3 regions of the Brevibacillus sp. FSL K6-6036 genome follow, and region 1 is predicted to be linked to each of the others. Evidence: riboswitches for the same ligand, from Rfam matches in the RefSeq annotation. Region 1 holds a riboswitch; each other region holds the start of a gene.
What was found. Region 1 has a riboswitch for thiamine pyrophosphate ahead of thiC (phosphomethylpyrimidine synthase ThiC). Riboswitches for the same ligand answer to the same signal wherever they lie in the genome.
Positions count from the first base shown of each region.

Region 2: another riboswitch for thiamine pyrophosphate. It lies ahead of thiO (glycine oxidase ThiO); the one in region 1 lies ahead of thiC (phosphomethylpyrimidine synthase ThiC).
Region 3: another riboswitch for thiamine pyrophosphate. It lies ahead of thiS (sulfur carrier protein ThiS); the one in region 1 lies ahead of thiC (phosphomethylpyrimidine synthase ThiC).

Region 1 covers NZ_CP150173.1:3,328,984-3,334,939, reverse strand. Annotated here, with positions in the region: gene NST37_RS16790 (SRPBCC domain-containing protein) at 1-215, shown strand, start outside; gene thiC (phosphomethylpyrimidine synthase ThiC) at 464-2,260, opposite strand; TPP riboswitch at 2,415-2,526, opposite strand; gene NST37_RS16780 (hypothetical protein) at 2,528-3,115, opposite strand; gene NST37_RS16775 (SufS family cysteine desulfurase) at 3,355-4,578, shown strand; gene pdxK (pyridoxine/pyridoxal/pyridoxamine kinase) at 4,667-5,479, shown strand; gene NST37_RS16765 (thioredoxin family protein) at 5,628-5,876, shown strand.
Region 2 covers NZ_CP150173.1:908,313-914,268, reverse strand. Annotated here, with positions in the region: gene NST37_RS04710 (NAD kinase) at 1-624, opposite strand, end outside; gene NST37_RS04705 (NUDIX domain-containing protein) at 766-1,215, opposite strand; gene NST37_RS04700 (YugN family protein) at 1,393-1,794, opposite strand; gene NST37_RS04695 (hypothetical protein) at 1,984-3,078, opposite strand; gene thiO (glycine oxidase ThiO) at 3,195-4,313, opposite strand; TPP riboswitch at 4,409-4,521, opposite strand; gene NST37_RS04685 (excisionase family DNA-binding protein) at 4,583-4,828, opposite strand; gene NST37_RS04680 (glucose-6-phosphate isomerase) at 4,815-5,956, opposite strand, start outside.
Region 3 covers NZ_CP150173.1:2,705,717-2,711,672, reverse strand. Annotated here, with positions in the region: gene NST37_RS13575 (glycoside hydrolase family 18 protein) at 1-1,103, shown strand, start outside; gene NST37_RS13570 (hypothetical protein) at 1,197-1,427, shown strand; gene NST37_RS13565 (DUF2203 domain-containing protein) at 1,452-1,838, opposite strand; gene NST37_RS13560 (serine-tRNA(Ala) deacylase AlaX) at 1,891-3,132, shown strand; gene NST37_RS13555 (kinase-associated lipoprotein B) at 3,212-3,598, shown strand; TPP riboswitch at 3,634-3,744, shown strand; gene thiS (sulfur carrier protein ThiS) at 3,970-4,173, shown strand; gene NST37_RS13545 (thiazole synthase) at 4,179-4,949, shown strand; gene NST37_RS13540 (acetylornithine deacetylase) at 4,950-5,956, shown strand, end outside.

The sequences.
Region 1 (5,956 bases):
ACTTTGTCGGCGATTCCTACCACCCCGGCCAGGAACGGTACGAATCGCGCATCATCTATCGGCTCGAACCGGCCGGCGCGTCCACAAAGCTGACCCTGACCCATGACCGTTGGCATGAGAATGATCCGTCATACGATAACAGCGCGAAGGCATGGTGGATGATCCTCAGCAGCACGAAGACACTGATCGAAACAAGAAGGCCGCTGGCATTTTAAAAGTCGGTTTCGCCATCGGAAACAGTGCTGTAACCCAGCGCCGCAGTCGCTCCTTTAATAATAAAGACTTTCCGTCCACTGGCATTTTCGGCACATGCGGGAAAGCGGGGTCTCTAGAAAATCGTGATCACATGCTTTTTGGGCAGTCCCAAGCTGCGTGCGGAGTGCGGCTAAAGCCGACTCCAACCGCTTGATTTCAGCACGCAGCTGGCCGGGATCACGCAGTTTTCCCATATCGGCATCCCGCTTCATTTCCTGTCCGTCCCTTTGTACAGTTGTCCTCCCTGCTCGCGGAATTCCCTGGCTTTTTCCTGCAGCCCCTCGTCGATAGCCGCATGGACCGAAAGCTGGTTGTCTCGGGCGTAGGCGCGAATATCCTGGGTGATTTTCATGCTGCAAAATTTGGGGCCGCACATTGAGCAAAAATGGGCAGATTTTGCCCCTTCGGCAGGGAGAGTCTCGTCGTGATACTCGCGTGCCCGCTCAGGGTCAAGCGAGAGGTTGAACTGATCGTTCCAGCGGAATTCAAACCGCGCCTTGGAAAGCGCGTCGTCCCGAAGCTTGGCTCGCGGATGTCCTTTTGCCAGATCAGCGGCATGGGCGGCGATTTTGTAGGCGATCAGGCCGTTGCGCACGTCCTCCTTGTTTGGCAGGCCGAGATGTTCCTTCGGGGTGACGTAGCAGAGCATCGCGGTGCCAAACCAGCCGATCATCGCGGCGCCGATAGCGGACGTGATGTGATCGTAGCCGGGAGCGATATCGGTCGTGAGCGGGCCCAGCGTGTAGAATGGCGCTTCGTGGCAAAGCTCAAGCTGCTTATCCATATTCTCTTTGATCTGGTGCATCGGCACGTGTCCGGGACCTTCGATCATCACCTGCACATCATGCTTCCAGGCGATCTTGGTCAATTCCCCAAGCGTCTCCAATTCGGCGAACTGGGCTTCGTCGTTCGCATCGTCGATGGACCCCGGCCTCAGTCCGTCACCGAGCGAGACGGAAATGTCGTATGCCTTCAGGATTTCGCAAATCTCTTCAAAATGCGTGTACAGGAAGTTTTCCTGATGGTGGGCCAGGCACCAGGCCGCCATGATGGAGCCGCCGCGGGAGACGATTCCGGTGACGCGATTAGCGGTCAGCGGGATATAGCGGAGCAGCACCCCTGCGTGGATCGTAAAGTAATCCACTCCCTGCTCGGCCTGTTCGATCAACGTATCCCGGTAGATCTCCCAAGTCAGCTCCTCGGCTTTGCCATTTACTTTTTCCAACGCCTGATAAATCGGGACGGTCCCGATCGGCACGGGGCTGTTGCGGATAATCCACTCCCGGGTCGTGTGAATGTGTTTTCCGGTGGAAAGGTCCATGATGGTGTCGGCTCCCCAGCGGGTGGCCCACATCATTTTTTCCACTTCTTCACCGATGGACGAGGTGACCGCCGATGTCCCGATGTTCGCGTTTACCTTCACGTGAAAATGACGACCGATAATCATCGGCTCCAATTCCGGATGGTTGATGTTGGCCGGCAGGATCGCGCGGCCGCTGGCGATCTCGGCTCTGACGAATTCCGGCGAAACTCCTTCGCGGATGGCGACGAATTCCATTTCCGGCGTGATGATGCCGCGGCGGGCGTAGTGGAGCTGTGTGACGACGCTGCCTTTTTTGGCCCGAAGCGGCTTGCGGTCATTTCGGGGGAAAACAGGTACTGCTTCAAGCTGCTCGGCGCTTTTGAAGCCGTTATCGACAGGCTGCACCGGGCGTCCCGCGTAGGATTCCGTATCGTCTCTTTCAGCAATCCAGCTTTTCCGCAGGGAAGGCAGTCCTTTTTGAATGTCGGCAATGTAGTCGGACGCCGTATACTCGCCGCTGGTGTCATAGACGCGGACGGGCGGGTTGGGAATTTCTCCGTACATGCCCTGGGATGGCGAAAGCTGGATTTCCCGCATCGGGACGCGAAGATCAGGCCTGCTGCCGACCTGGTACACTTTGCGGCTGCCAGGGAAAGGCTGTACAGCCGTCAGGTTGAGGGAAGATGCGTGTGGAATGGACATGAAAAAAACCTCCTTGTCATGGTTGCACGCGGCATGAACCCTGATGGAGGCGGAAGAAGACGCGTCTGCATGACAAAAACAAAACGCCGCAAAAAAACTTGCGACGCCAGACGCGAGAGCAGACAGGAAAGGGACGCAAGCATACGCAGTCCTCTCCGGTCTATATAAACATTCCTCCGCTGGCATTACCCAGTTCAGGTTCAACGGTCGACGACAGAGTAGCCGTCCTCTCAGCCTGGTCATCCCCAAGCTCCCGTGCATCATTGTTTAGAAATAGTTTGTTGTTTCCACCATAGCATAACTACTTTTTCCCAATTGTTCAAGAGGTTTTGTCGCAGCAGGAGGAAAGACATCGTGCAAAGCTTTGTCCAGCTTGTACCATTGGTCCATTCCCACCGAGGAGAGAATCGCGTCTCCATCCTCTTGCTTATAAGAGTCGAGATGAAACTTCGGCCCCATCGTAAACGGCTTGAGATAATGCTCTCCTTCCCGCGTTTCCACGTACATCATATACGCGTAGTCTGAAACCTTGTTGGCCGTTTCATATTCAAACTGCAAAATGAACAGCGAATCAGCCGTTCCCGTTAATTGCTCCACTTTTTCGCTGCCGGAGATCCAATCAACGACGGCAATCTGCTCGGTTTTATCCGAGTACAGGGAGAGAAGCTCCGGTTGCGCTTTGATGGAGTCTTCCCGGTAGTGATGTACCCATATGGCTTTCCCTTTTCCTGAATGAAAAAGCGATTCCAGCGCCGCTCCCGGGTGGGGCGCTTGTTGCTGTGAACACCCGCAGATGAGTGCAGATAGACAAAGGATGACGAAACGGAGCACGTGAGTTCTGGAATTCACTGCCATGATACTGCCTCCCTAACCCCGGAGTTAACCCCCGTTTTTGATGTGATGCCGCAGCGACATGCTTCCCAAAGTACGAACCCTCTCAATATAGTAAACGAAAAAGAAGAGGGAAACGTTTCAAGACAAATCCAACCATCTATAGGATAATCAAATGATTTTAATATAAATAATTGAATTGAACTATTGGTTTGCCGCGGCTATCCTTACGGGTAAATCCCGGAAAGGAAGTTGAGAGCGATATGAATCCGCATGAAGTGAAGCAATGCTTCCCGATTATGAATGTCCCGATCTACGGGAAGCGGCTTGTATATTTGGACAACGCAGCCACTGCCCAAAAACCGGTTCAGGTGATTGAGGCGCTGGAAGCATTTTATCGGATGGCAAACGCCAACGTTCACAGGGGAGTCCACTACCTGGGGGCAAAGGCGACAGACATGTACGAGGCGGCGAGAGAAAAGGTCCGTGCTTTCATCCGCGCAAGCGAAGCGGCCGAGATTGTTTTTACCCGGGGGACGACGAGCGCCTTGAATCTGATCGCCAGCGGATACGGCCGTTTGGTCCTTTGCGAAGGCGACGAGATCGTCATTTCATTGGCCGAGCATCACAGCAACCTGATCCCTTGGCAGCAGGCGGCAAAAGCGGCCGGGGCAACACTGAAATTCATTCCCTTGCAGGAAGATGGGACGATAACGCCGGAAGCTGTCCGTTCAGTGGTGACCCCACGGACTAAAATCGCAGCACTCCACCATATATCCAACGTCTTGGGAGATGTAGTACCGCTCAGAGAGATCGCCGGCATCGTCCATGCACACGGAGGAGTTTTGGTTGTCGACGGTGCGCAGGGAGCGCCTCATTCACCAGTCGATGTGGGGCAGATGGACTGCGACTTTTACGTTTTCTCCGGTCACAAAATGTGCGGTCCTACAGGAATTGGAGTTTTGTACGGGAAGCGTCCATTGCTGGAGCAATTGGTACCTGTTGAGTATGGAGGAGAGATGGTTGAGTCGGTCGATGCCGAATGGGCGTCGTGGAAAGAGCTTCCGTACCGGCTGGAAGCGGGAACCCCTTTGATTGCGGGAGCGATTGGGCTGGGGGCTGCGATTGATTTCCTCGCTCAAATCGGCATGGAGAAGATCGAACGGCATGACCGCAGGCTGGTTGGCTACGCACTGGAGCGGTTGCAGGAGCTCAAAGAATGCAAAGTGCTGGGGCCGCTGCGGCATCGGACGTCCATCCTGACGTTTCAACTGGGGGAGATCCATCCCCATGATCTGGCTACCGTGCTCGATGCAGAAGGGATCGCCATCCGTGCCGGTTACCACTGCGCGCAGCCGCTGGCGAAATGGTTTGGACAAGCGGCGACGGCACGGGCCAGCCTCTATCTCTACAACACCGAAGAAGACGTAGATGCGCTGATCCTGGGATTAAAGAAGGCGCAGGACTTGTTTCGCCGAAATAAATAAGACGGAGTGCCTAAAAAGATTCAGTGTCACGGATTTGGAGAGGCAAGCACGATGCTTAAAAAAGCACCATGAAGGAGGAAGGGCAGACATGCAAGTGTATAAAACAGTGACCATAGCCGGATCGGATTCCAGCGGAGGAGCGGGTATTCAGGCCGATCTCAAAACCTTTCAGGAGCTGGGGGTTTACGGGATGTCGGCCTTGACGACGATTGTCGCGCAAGATGAAAGCTGGGGCCATCATGTTTTTCCGGTTGAACCGGACACGGTAGCAGCGCAGCTACGAACGGCACTGGAGGTGATCGGAGCGGATGCTTGCAAGACAGGCATGCTAGGCTCTATCCGGGTCATCGAGCTTGTGGCCCAAGCAATCGCCGCGAGCGGCATTCAAACGATCGTTATCGATCCCGTCATGATTTGCAAAGGCGTCGATGAAGAACTGCACCCGGAAGTAAATGAGTGCCTCCGCGAAGTGCTGGTTCCGCTGGCGACCGTCGTGACGCCCAATCTGATCGAGGCGGCCAAGCTGAGCGGCATGGCACCGCTGCAATCTGTGGAAGAGATGAAGGAAGCGGCCAGACGCATTCACCGGCTCGGTCCGTCTTATGTGCTGGTAAAAGGGGGAGGGCGGCTGCCGGGAGACAATGCGATTGACCTATTGTATGACGGCAGCAGCTTTGACATTTTCGAAGTGGAAAAGATCCGCACGACAAATACGCACGGGGCGGGCTGCTCCTACTCTGCCGCAATCACCGCGGAATTGGCAAAGGGAAGGTCAGTGCCAGAGGCAGTTGCGACCGCAAAAGCGTTTATTACCGAGGGCATCCGTCACTCGTTTTCCTTGCGCTCGTTTGTCGGACCGACCAATCACAGCGCCTATCGGCAATCAAAAGGCGGCAACTGACCAAGCGGGGCACCGTCTCTGCTTTCCATGTGTTCATTCGCTAAACCAATCCTTATCATATCGGATTTGGAATTGATGCTGCCTGCCAAAATCGCTACCTTATAGCTAAGGGCCCTTGTATTACATCAGGAGAGGAGGAGAGAAAAGGATGGCGAAAGCTGTGTTTTATCATGCTGGATGCAGTGTATGCGTCGATGCGGAACAGGCCATTTTGCCGTATCTCGACCGTACCAAAACCGATGTGGAAACCATTCATTTCGCCCAGCATCCGGACAAGCTGGACGAGGCGGAAAAACTGGGAGTGAAATCTGTGCCTGCACTCGTATTGAACGGTACGGTGTACCATATCAACTTCGGGGCGAGCATGGCGGATGTCCGAAAGGCTGTTGGCAAGTAAGAAGGCGATATCGTAGGCAGCAGCACCCATTTGTTCATGGCTCTTTACTCACCTCGTTGATAGAACCTCTTGGAGGCGTA
Region 2 (5,956 bases), 2.4 Mb from region 1:
GTGATGATTGGGCAGGACGAGCGAGCTGTTTACCGTCCGATAAGCCTGATTGTTGATAGAAGCAATCTCCGATAACTGAATAGCCTCGATAGAAGGATGCACCAGCGCCCCGTTGACTGCTTTGTTGTAGGCGGTACTGCCTGACGGAGACGAGACGATCAGGCCGTCTCCGCGAAAGGTCTCAAACTCATCCCCGTTTATGTACACACAGGCAACCAACGTAGAGAGCGAGGCATTGCGGATCACCAATTCGTTCAGCGCCCATTTGTCATAGGTGATGCCCTGTTTGGTATGAATCCGGCATTGAACCGTCGGATATTCGACGATAACCGGCTCCGTACGCTGTGTCAGCACCTGTACGAATTCGTCCAGCTCATCGGGGTGCCAATCCGCGTAAAAGCCCAAATGACCGGTATGAATGCCGACATAGGCCGGTTCAAAGCCGTATTGGTGGACAGCCTCCAGAAGCGTTCCGTCACCCCCGATGGACAACACCATATCCGGTTTTTCTTCGGGACTTTCGACGAAACGAAATGGACAGTCCGGCTGCAGCAATTTTTCCCGCAATTGACGGCAAACTTCCCTTGTATAATCATCTTTCCGCAGTACGGTAGCTATTTTCATGGTGCAAACCCTCGCTTTACATAGAACAAAAAGCCTCTTCAAAAAGGCCCTTTGGATATCCTCATCTTGATTTGTCGTTACTAGCCTACGCTCGCTATCACTATATCACAGCTGATGCCGGGATGCATGTTCTTTCCAGCTTTACCATCGGTCTGTCGTGTATTGCTGTCGGCAAAATTCCTGAAGCCGCCGTTTTGTCGCCGGCGTCAGCTCCTCGGGAAGCCCATCCCACGTAAAAAAGCGCATTTCCTCTACCTCGGGGTCACTCGTGTCGCGTTCGTGCAAACGGTATTCCCCGACATGAAAAAGGGCAATGTAATCCCGTTTTCCTTCTCTTTCGCTGTAATACAAATGGCATAGCGACAGCGACTCTGCTTCTGCGCGGCACTCTTCCCACAGCTCGCGTCTCGCCGCATCGGCAAATGATTCCCCTCGCTCGACACCTCCCCCTGGCAAGTACCATCCCTGGACATAGGTGTGGCGAACCAGCAGTACACCCTTGTCCCTGTCTGTCACGATGATGCGCACTCCCAGTGTCAGAGGCTTTCTGAGACGCCAGTACCATCTAAGCAGCGAATGATACCATGCCACGGTCCTCCACACTCCCTGTCTTTGAAAACTTGCTTTCATCTGTCACCATTTTACATTACCTTTCTTCTCCCTGCTATGCGGACAGAAGCAACAAAAAACGTCGGGCCCTTGGAGAAATCGTCACATCGAACAAGAAAACGGGCCAATCGTGTCGATGGCCCGCCGCATGTCTGCGATTCACGCAAATCTTCTTTCCAATTCCCTTACCATGGCTTCCGCTTTTCGCATCCAGTGCTCATCGACTGCGGCATCCTTGTCTACCGGCTCCTGAAATTGATTCATGGCCGCAGACGCAACGGCAGAGTAGTAGCCGATGTCCGATTCAATCCCCTCTCGGTAGACGTGCTTCAGGACAAACGGCGTTCCGAGCTCCAGCCAGGCGTCTTCGCTGTCCAGCTCGCCCTCCTGCACCTGAACGGGAATCCGCAGAAAGACCATGCCCGCTTCGTCCAGCTTTTTATCCAAATAACCCGCATTGTAATCCCAGTTTGCCAAGGTAAAGCCGTCCGGCTCCAGAGCTTCCCGAAAAAAACCATACGTCCCTCTCGTTCCCGGCAAACTGCTTTGAATGGTTTGCATCCAATCCCTGCCTTTCCGACATTTTGCCGTTAGTGTGTGACAAATGGGGGAGAAGTAGTCATTGAAGGACGTTTGGAAAACCTGGCTTTGCCAGGCTTTATGGCGAAGCCTCAGTTGGACCAAAAAAAGCCTCAAGGCGGCTTTGCCTGGAGGCTTTTTGCACTTGGATGCTCACACCTGTACACTCGCCTAGATCAGCGCGATGGACAGCAGAGAGAACAGCGTCAAAGGAATGACTCTTTTCCGGCAGCGGCGACGTGGAATCGGTGCCACGCAGGATGATTCCAACGTTTTTACGACGGGCGGACATGGTACGGGTGGCGGCGGTGGCGGCGGAGCTGGTGCGATCGGTCTGTACGGCGGAAATGGCGGATACGGAGGAAATGGGTACGGAGGGTACGGTGGATATGGCGGGAAAGGACTGACACCCGGGCGGACATCCTCGGCCGGACTGACCCTTTGATCTTTCGGTTTTTCCGTTTCCGCCGGACTTACCCGTGTCGGTCTTTCTAATGGCGCCACCAAGGGAACGCACGGTATGCAATAAGGCTGTACAGGCGGCTGTATGAAAGACTGTACAAAGGACTGTACAAAAGGGAATGGTCTTGTGACACTTTCCGGAGAAACCGCTGTGTAGGGGCTGACCTCAGAATAAGGCATCATTCCGGGATACGGACGGGCGTTCGGTCCCGTCGCGAATGGACTGACTGCTGTATACGGACTTACGCCAGGATAAGGACGACTGTTGGGCCCTGTTTCATACGGGCTTACCGCCGTATACGGGCTAACCCCTGGATACGGTCGGGCGTTGGGCCCCGTTGCATATGGACTGACTGCTGTATATGGACTAACCCCCGGATGCGGTCGGGAATTGGGTCCCGTTGCATATGGACTGACTGCTGTATACGGGCTGACTCCGGGATACGGACGGGCGTTCGGCCCTCCGCTCGCAAATGGGCTGACCGCTGTAAAGGGCGGACGCATATTGGGATCGGCCGGGTCGTACGGGGAACTGTAGGACACTTGCTCTACATCCAACTCATAGCCATCCCAGTCTACTTCCTCCGCCTCGTCGTCATCCACCTCTTCTTCGACTTCCAGATAGACGTGGTCGTTGTCCCAGTCTACGATCTCTCCTTCGTATATCTGTCCATCCAGCGCTTCGATCCGAACCTTTTGCCGGGCATGCTCCTGGCAAACGTTTTGGACCGTATGGCGGATATCCTTGATCATGCTGACAGCGGCAGTGTCAACATGAAACAATTGCTTCTTAGACTCCTCCATCTATTTGACTCCTCCCCTCTGGTGTTTCTTTATTACCATATACGCCAGCCTATGGGGAGGTGTCTATTTTCCAGAGGGGACCAGCCCATTTTCCGATCAGGCCGTACCCATGAGCCTTATCTGTTTGTTGTCGACCCGAGGAACCGGGATGGCAAAAAGGGTTGCAGCGCATCTTCGCGTCCGCTCTCCACATAATCCGCCATCACCTTTGCTGTGACCGGAGAAAGCAAAATGCCGTTCCGAAAGTGGCCGCCCGCAATGGAAACGCCCTGCCATCCCGGTACGGGTCCAAGCAGCGGCATGCTGTCTGCTGTAGCGGGACGCAAGCCTGCCCACGCCTGCTGGAAGGCTGCTGAATGCAGAGCGGGCACATACGGCATCACACCGTCCAATACTTTCGCAAGACCGCTCAGCGTGACATGCCGCTGAAAGCCCGCTTCATCCTCGGTCGCTCCAAGGACGATCTTCCCATCCAGCTTGGGCGTGATGTACCCGGATGTGCCGAAGATGACGGTACGCAAAGGGATTCCGCTGGACGATACCGATGCCACCTGCCCGCGTACCGGTCTGACGGGCACAGCAAAATCGAGCCATTCGGCCATAATCCCGGCCCATGCGCCAGATGCGATCACGGTATGCCCGGCTCGCAGAGGCCCCGTGGTCGTTTCTACACCGACGATCCTGCCCCCTTCTTTTGCCATTCCGGTTACAACAGAGCCGGAAAGAAGCGTCGCTCCCATTTTTTTGCAAGCGGCTACCAGAGCATTCAGCAGCATGCGGTTGTTGATGTGCCCTTCTTCAGGCGAGTAGATCCCCGCGATCGCCTGCTCGGTCAAGAGCGGCTCGACTCTCCGCATCTCTTCCCCTGTCATCCACTCAACCGCATAGCCCGATGCCTTTTGCCACTTGTATTTTTCCAGCAACGCGCCCGACTCCGGCTCGGTAAGAGCTACTGTCAGCAGTCCGGATTTGCACGCCTGCACGTCAATGCCTGTCCTCGCTTCCAGCTCCTCTGCCCATTTCGGATAGAGCTCCAGCGACTTCATGCCCAGCTCCAGCATCGGCCCTGGCTGCGAAAATTCCTTCAGCGGCGCCAGCATTCCCGCTGCTGCCGATGAAGCCTGGCCTCCCCATTCTCCTTGCTCCACTACAGTCACGGCCATTCCTCTACAGGACAATTCATAGGCGAGACTGAGTCCGATGATGCCTCCGCCAACAAGTAAACAGTCGGTCATGCTGCTTCCTCTCCTTATCAAATGGAAAAGCCCACCCTCTCCGGCAGGAAAAGGTGGGCACAACACGCATCCAACGCATCAACGGGCGAAAAAATATCCGCCTGTAACCACTTCCCTGCGCCAGCATGATCTGGATCAGGTGCAAAGGGTCGACGGTCATCGCTTCCGTCCTCTCAGCCCAGCAAGATGGACTCCCCCAGTTACTTTTCATTCTATCAGTTGTCTTCTTCAGTATAGTCCTCTGGCCGCAAATCTGACAAGGGCTGAACTTAATCTTCGTCCTTCACGTCGTAGCTCTCCGGGATCGGCTCATGCTTCTGTTCATCCTCAAACTCCCGGAGCTTTCGGATCTGTTCCAGATGATGCTGAAACTGCTCCTTGTTGATCAGATACTCTTCCCCGTTGTGAACGGCACGGATTCGCCCTTCGCGGATTTTTTCCAGAATGAACGTCTCCGGCAATTCCAGATACTCGGATGTTTCGGCTACAGTCAGGTAGGTTTTAGTCGTCTCCACGAATTCTCGCTTCCAATTCTTCTTTCATTTTTTCAAAGCCGGGCCGCCCGAGCAATGCAAACATGTTGGCTTTGTAGGCCTCTACCCCGGGCTGGTCAAACGGATTGACCCCCAAGAGGTAGCCGCTGATCGCACAGGCTTTTTCAAAAAAATACACCAGCTCACCAAAATGATACGCTGTCAGCCGGGGAATTTCCACTACGAGATTCGGAACACCCCCATCTACGTGGGCCAGCATCGCTCCCTGCAGCACCTTTTGGCGGACGAAATCCATCCCTTTTCCAGAGAGATACTGCAAGCCGTCCAGATTGGCCGGGTCGTCTCCGATGGTGACGTCAACGTCAGATTTATGCACGGTCAAGACGGTTTCAAACAAGTGCCGTGTTCCGCTTTGCAGATATTGGCCGATGGAGTGGAGATCGGTTGAATACTCTGCGGATACAGGAAAAATCCCCTTGTTGTCCTTCCCTTCCGACTCGGCAAAGAGCTGCTTCCACCATTCCGCGAAAAAACGGAACCGGGGTTCGTAGCCGACCAGCACTTCAATCAGCTTGCCCCTTCGATACAGAATATTGCGGACAGCGGCATATTGGTAGCAAGGATTGTCTGCCAGCACCGGCGACAAAAACCGCTCTCTGGCATCTGCCGCTCCTTGCATCAGCTCATCCATATCGATTCCGCCGACAGCGATCGGCAAAAGACCGACGGGAGTAAGAATCGAAAAGCGTCCGCCCACATCCTCGGGAATGACAAAGGTCTCATACCCCTCGCTCTCGGCAAGCTGGCGGAGCGCTCCCTTCGCTCTGTCTGTCGTAGCGTAAATCCGGCTGCGGGCTTTTGGTCGTCCGTACTTTTTCTCCATCCAGCTGCGAAACAGGCGAAAAGCGATAGCCGGTTCCATTGTCGTTCCCGATTTGGAAATGACATTCAAAGAGACTTCTTTTCCCTCCAGCAGCTCCAGAAGATGAGCGAGGTAGACCGGACTGATGTTGTTGCCGACAAAATAAATCTCCGGTACCCGTCGTTTGCCCGCAGGCAGAAGATTGGTGAAGTGATGCCCGAGCATCTCCAGCGCTGCCTTGGCTCCAAGATACGACCCGCCAATGCCGATGACCAAGAGCACATCCG
Region 3 (5,956 bases), 620 kb from region 1:
TGTATACGATCGGGCAGCGTTTTGGAATCAGTGCAGCCCAACTGGCGCGTATAAACCGGATTTCCCTGTACCGCCCGATAGAAGTGGGGCTCCGCTTGTACATCCCTCCGCGGCCTCGGCGTGCGGCCGATTTTAACGCCTATGCAGAGCCGAGAAGAACGGTGACTCCGGCCCTGGAGGCAGATATACGGACAGCTGCCCCCCATTTGACGTATCTGGCGCCCTTCAGCTTCAGGATAAATCGGGACGGCACTTTGACACCGCCCCCTCTGGGTGATTTGCGTCAGATCGCCCAGGAAAATGAGGTCGTCCTCATGATGGTGATTACCAACCTGGAGAGAGGTCAGTTCAGCTCCGAGCTGGGAAGCCTGGTGTTAAACGATATGAACGTCCAAAATCGCCTGTTGGACAACATTATCACAACTGCCACTGACCTCGGGTTTGGCGATATCCATTTTGACATGGAGGCGTTGCCCGCAGCCGACAGAGAAGCATATGCGCGTTTTCTCCGCCGTGCCCGTGAGCGGGCAAGAAGAAACGGCCTGATGATGTCAGTCGCGGTAGCGCCCAAGACAAGCGCCGAACAGCAAGGCAAATGGTATGCGGCTCACGACTACCGGGCGATCGGGGAAATTGCTGACTTCGTGGTTATCATGACGTATGAATGGGGATACAGCGGCGGTCCTCCGATGGCTGTATCGCCGATCGGCCCAGTCCGGCGAGTGCTCGAATACGCGATCACAGAGATGCCTGCCAGCAAAATTATGATGGGGCAAAATCTTTACGGGTACGACTGGACATTGCCTTATGAGCCCGGAACGACTGCTCGTGCCCTGAGTCCGCAAGCTGCTGTCGCGCTCGCCCAGCGGGAGCAGGTGCCGATCCAATACGACAGCAGAGCGCAGGCGCCGTTTTTTGAGTACACAGATGACCAAGGAAGGCGTCATCGCGTCTGGTTTGAAGATGCCCGTTCGATTCAGGCCAAGTTCAACCTGGTCAAGGAGCTCGGTCTGCGAGGCGTCAGCTATTGGAGACTGGGACTGCCTTTCCCGCAAAACTGGCTGCTGATCGAGGAGAACTTCCGCGTCAGAAAGCGTCGATAACCATAGGAAAGCGTACAGTCCGGTAAGCCTGTACGCTTTTTTTCTGCTCGCCAAACATGGTATGATGAAGCAAAAAGAACGAGGAGGGAGATCATGGGAGAGTGCAGACTGGATCATAGTACAGAAGACGTCCGCAACAAGCTGGCCGAGCAAACGCCTTTTTTGCCGCCGGCACTGGCCGCGCAGCTGAACGGGCTTTTGACGGAGACGCTTTCTCAGGAAACCTTGAACGAGCTGTTTCACCTTTTAAAGAAATACGATTTGGCGACGCCCGAAGAGCGTATTCAACGTGAGGAAAAAATGGCAAAGCTGGTAAGGGAATAGCAAAAAAAGGGAATCGCAAGCAGCCTATTCGATTGGTTTGCGACCGGCAAACCCTTCTGTGATGCCGTGATAATACGCAATGCTTGGCTCTCCCTGCTTCCAGCAGAGGAGAACTTCTTTTCCGTCGATGACAGCGGGGAAATCGAACAGCCCGATGTCGATGTCCTTTACCTCTATGCCTTTCTCCATGAGCTGGTTGATATGCATCTGCGCCTCCAGCTCCATAAACTCCAGGCGGCATTCCAGCGTAAAGACTTCTTGCTCATCGGGAGGCTGCCGCTTTTTGGCCTGCTGCAGTTCTTGGTAGGTTTGATAAAAGAGGCGCTTCGTTTCTTGCAAAAAGGAGAGCTCTTCGCGTACATATGGCAGCAGTTGATTCGCCTGTTCGACCGTGAACAATTTTTTAGCCAAGTGTAACACCTCCAGGACCCATTATACAGGGAACCAGTCAGGGAGGAAATGGATGGATCGGCTGTTTATTGCAGGTGATTGGAAAGGGGTACCTATGAACGACAGGTTGTACTATCAAGATGTTGATTTGCAGACGTTTGAGGCAGATGTCATCAAGCGCGGCGTGGAAGCGGACGGAACAGCATACGTAGTGTTGAACCAAACGGCGTTTTATCCGACAGGCGGAGGACAGCCTTGTGATACGGGAACCATTGAAGGGGTTGCCGTCACGGATGTAGAGGAAGTCGATGGGGAGATCAGGCATCGCCTCGATGCGCCGCTTCCGGAAAAGACGCAGCGGGTAACGGGCAGGATCGATTGGGATCGGCGTTTTGACCATATGCAGCAGCATACGGGACAGCATATTCTCTCCGCGACGTTCATCAAGCTCGCAGATGCTCAGACAGTAGCCTTCCACCTCGGACGCGATCACGTGACGATTGATGTTGCACTGAGCGAGCTTACGCCGGAGCTGATTGAAAAAGCGGAGCGTCAGGCAAACCAGGTGGTACTGGAAAATCGTCCGATCGACGCTCGTTTTGTCACGGCCGAAGAGCTGGAAAAGCTGCCGCTCACCAAGCAGCCTACTGTATCCGAGAATATCCGGGTCGTCATCATCCCGGATTACGACTACAATCCGTGCGGAGGGACACATCCGAAAACTACGGGAGAAGTAGGTCCGATCAAAATCATCGGTTGGGAACGCCACCGAGGCAACATACGTATTCAATTTCTCTGCGGCTGGCGGGCACTCGCGGACTACACGCGCAAGCAGCACTTGCTGCAGGACCTCACCCGGATGATGACGACGAGCGAAGCGGAAATCGCCGATATGCTGCAGCGTCTGCTGGCTGAAAAAGAGGCCTTGAAGGATTCGCTTCAGCAAAAAGAAACAGAGCTATTGACATATGAAGCAGCCAGGTATTTGAAAGAAGCAGCCGAGCTGGGGAACGCCCGTGTCGTCCAGGCCTCTTTCACGGGCAGAAGCATGCAGGAATTGCAGCAGCTTGCCCGTACGCTCACCTCGCAGGATGAGCATGTCATCGCGCTTTTGGCGACAACAACGGACAAGCTGCAGCTCGTTTTTGCCCGGGGCGGACAGGTGGCGGCTCCGATGAACCAGCTGCTGAAGGAGACGCTGCCGTTGATCGATGGAAAGGGCGGCGGCAACCCGGCGATGGCCCAGGGCGGAGGGGCTCCGACGATGGCTGCTGACACCGTGCTGGATCATGCGCGCGGTTTGCTTCAGGTGTAAAACATGACCCGTGGCAGTCGCAGTCAGTCTGTCCAATCAGGCTGCGACCGCCCTTATGGAAACGAAGGAGGAGAGTCAGATGAATGCATGGAATCCGGGAGATCTGGTCCGGGTCGGATACAAGACGGGAGAATATCTGACAGAGGTTGTAGAAAATCACGGCGATAAATTGCTGGTCAAAATTATGGCCGTTACGAAATACCCGACGCAGGGCGATTTGCACAATCCGCTTGAGGTGGACGTTCCCTTGTTTCACCAAAGACCGGCTCTCTCCTACCTGGAAAAAATCATGGTTCCGGCTGCGAGCGTGATCCGGTTCAACGGCACTTTGCCCGACTACAAGGAATCGCTCAAAGCCGCTTTGGAGAGGGAAATGGAAAAGCTGCGCAAAACGTCAAAATGGGCGGAGCGCTGCCTGGTCGAACTGGAGATTCTGTACAAGGAAAGCTTTACAAACCCGAAATAGAGTGATACTGTAATAATCGAATTGAATAACCACGCGCAATACCAAACGGGGGTCGAGCAAAATCGGCTGAGATTGTAACGAATGCGTTACTGACCGTTGAACCTGACCTGGGTCATGCCAGCGGAGGAAGAGGTATCAGCTCATCAGCGTGAACGCCGATGCTGTTTCCAAATGGTTTGGAACGACATTTAGGCATATGCAGATAAGCACAACCACAACCATCCGAGGCGGATGGTTTTTTTACTGTCTGCCCCTGATGCACCGTATTCAAACGGCTTCTTCCGTCTGTTCTCTCCATGACACAGGCGAAATGAAGCCGTTTTTTTTCTGGGACCGGCCAGAACATGCTGCGCCGAAGAAGGAGGGGGAACATGCTGGTACAGTTGAATGGCAAGAATGTAGAGCTCGCTGCCGAAATCACGACTGTCCGTGAACTGCTGCAGTCCTACCAGCTGCAGGAGAAGATCGTGATCGTGGAGCGTAACGGAGAGATTGTGGATCGCACCCGTTATGAAGAGACACCGGTCGCAGATGGGGACCGGATTGAAATTGTACATTTTGTCGGTGGAGGATGAATAAGATGGACACTTTGAAAATCGGACCGTATGAATTTCGTTCGCGGCTGCTTCTGGGGACGGGAAAATTCCCTGATCTGGACATACAAGACAAAGCGGTGGCAGCATCAGAGGCAGAAATTCTGACTTTTGCCATTCGCCGCCTAAATCTGGAAAACCCGCATGAACCGAATTTTCTGGAGAAATTGGATCTGAAAAAGTTTACGCTGCTTCCGAATACGGCGGGTGCCTATACGGCTGAGGAGGCTGTGCGAATTGCCCGCCTGGCGAAAGCATCCGGCTTGTGCGACATGATCAAGGTGGAAGTCATCGGCGATCCGAAAACGCTGCTGCCAGATCCGATCGGTACGCTGGAAGCCTCCCGCATTTTGGTAGAGGAAGGCTTTATCGTGCTTACCTATACGAATGACGACCCGATTTTGGCCAAACATCTGCAGGAGGCCGGCGTTCACGCTGTCATGCCGGGAGCTTCTCCGATCGGATCGGGCCAGGGCATCATCAACGAAAACAATCTGCGGTTCATCATCGAAGACGCCAAAGTACCGGTCATTGTTGACGCCGGCATCGGTTCTCCCGCTGACTGTGCGAAGGCGATGGAGCTGGGAGCGGACGGTGTCCTGCTCAATACAGCGGTCGCGCTGGCGGACAATCCGGTGTTGATGGCGGAGGCGATGAAGCTGGGCGTGGAAGCGGGAAGGAAAGGCTTCCTTGCCGGACGGATCGCGAAAAAACGGTATGCATCGGCGAGCAGTCCGACTGAAGGGATGATCGAGTAGGTGGAGCACGTACTAGCAGCGATTGAGGAGCGTAGAGAGGAGCTGTTTTCGCTTCTCTCCGAGCTGATCGCCCAGCCGACGGTAAGCCCTCCCGCCCGAAACAGCGACAAGGCGCAGACGCTGGTGGCAGAGAAGCTGCAAGCGCTCGGCTTCGAGGTCGACCGCTGGACCGTTTTTCCAGGCGATGACAACGTCGTGGGGGTAAAGAAGGGAACGGACTTTAGAAACTACAAAAGCTTGATCATCAACGGCCATATCGACGTAGCTGAGGTCGGAGACGACAGCGCCTGGACGTATCCGCCTTTTGCCTTGACCAAAGGCGGGGACGGCAGATGGTACGGGCGCGGCGTCGCCGATATGAAAGGGGCGCTCGCTGCCAGCCTGTTTGCGATCCAGATGCTGCATGAGCACGGCATAGAGCTGAAGGGCGATCTCGCCTTTCAGTCCGTGATCGGTGAAGAAGCTGGGGAAGCCGGCACGCTTGCTGCGATTGAGCGCGGCTACTCGGCCGATTACGCGCTTGTCGTAGACACAAGCGATCTGCAGATGCAAGGCCAGGGCGGAGTGATCACTGGCTGGATTACGATTGAAAGCCCGGTTACGCTCCATGACGGGATGCGCAGCAGGATCATTCACGCAGGCGGTAAAGTCCACGGGGCATCTGCGATTGAGAAAATGATGAAGGTGATTGCCTCGCTGCAGGATTTGGAACGGCACTGGGCCGTGATGAAATCATACCCCGGTTTTCCGCCAGGGATGAGCACGATCAATCCTGCGGTCATCGAAGGCGGACGCCATGCGGCTTTTCTCGCGGATCGCTGCGCCCTCTGGATTACCGTTCACTTTTATCCGGACGAGACGCATGAGGATATCATACGGGAAGTAGAGGACCATGTCCGCAGAGCCGCCGCCGCTGATCCGTGGCTGCGGGATCATCCGCCCGTTTTTCGCTGGGGAGGCCGCTCCATGATCGAGGAGCGGGGAGAGATCTTTCCGTCATTGGAGCT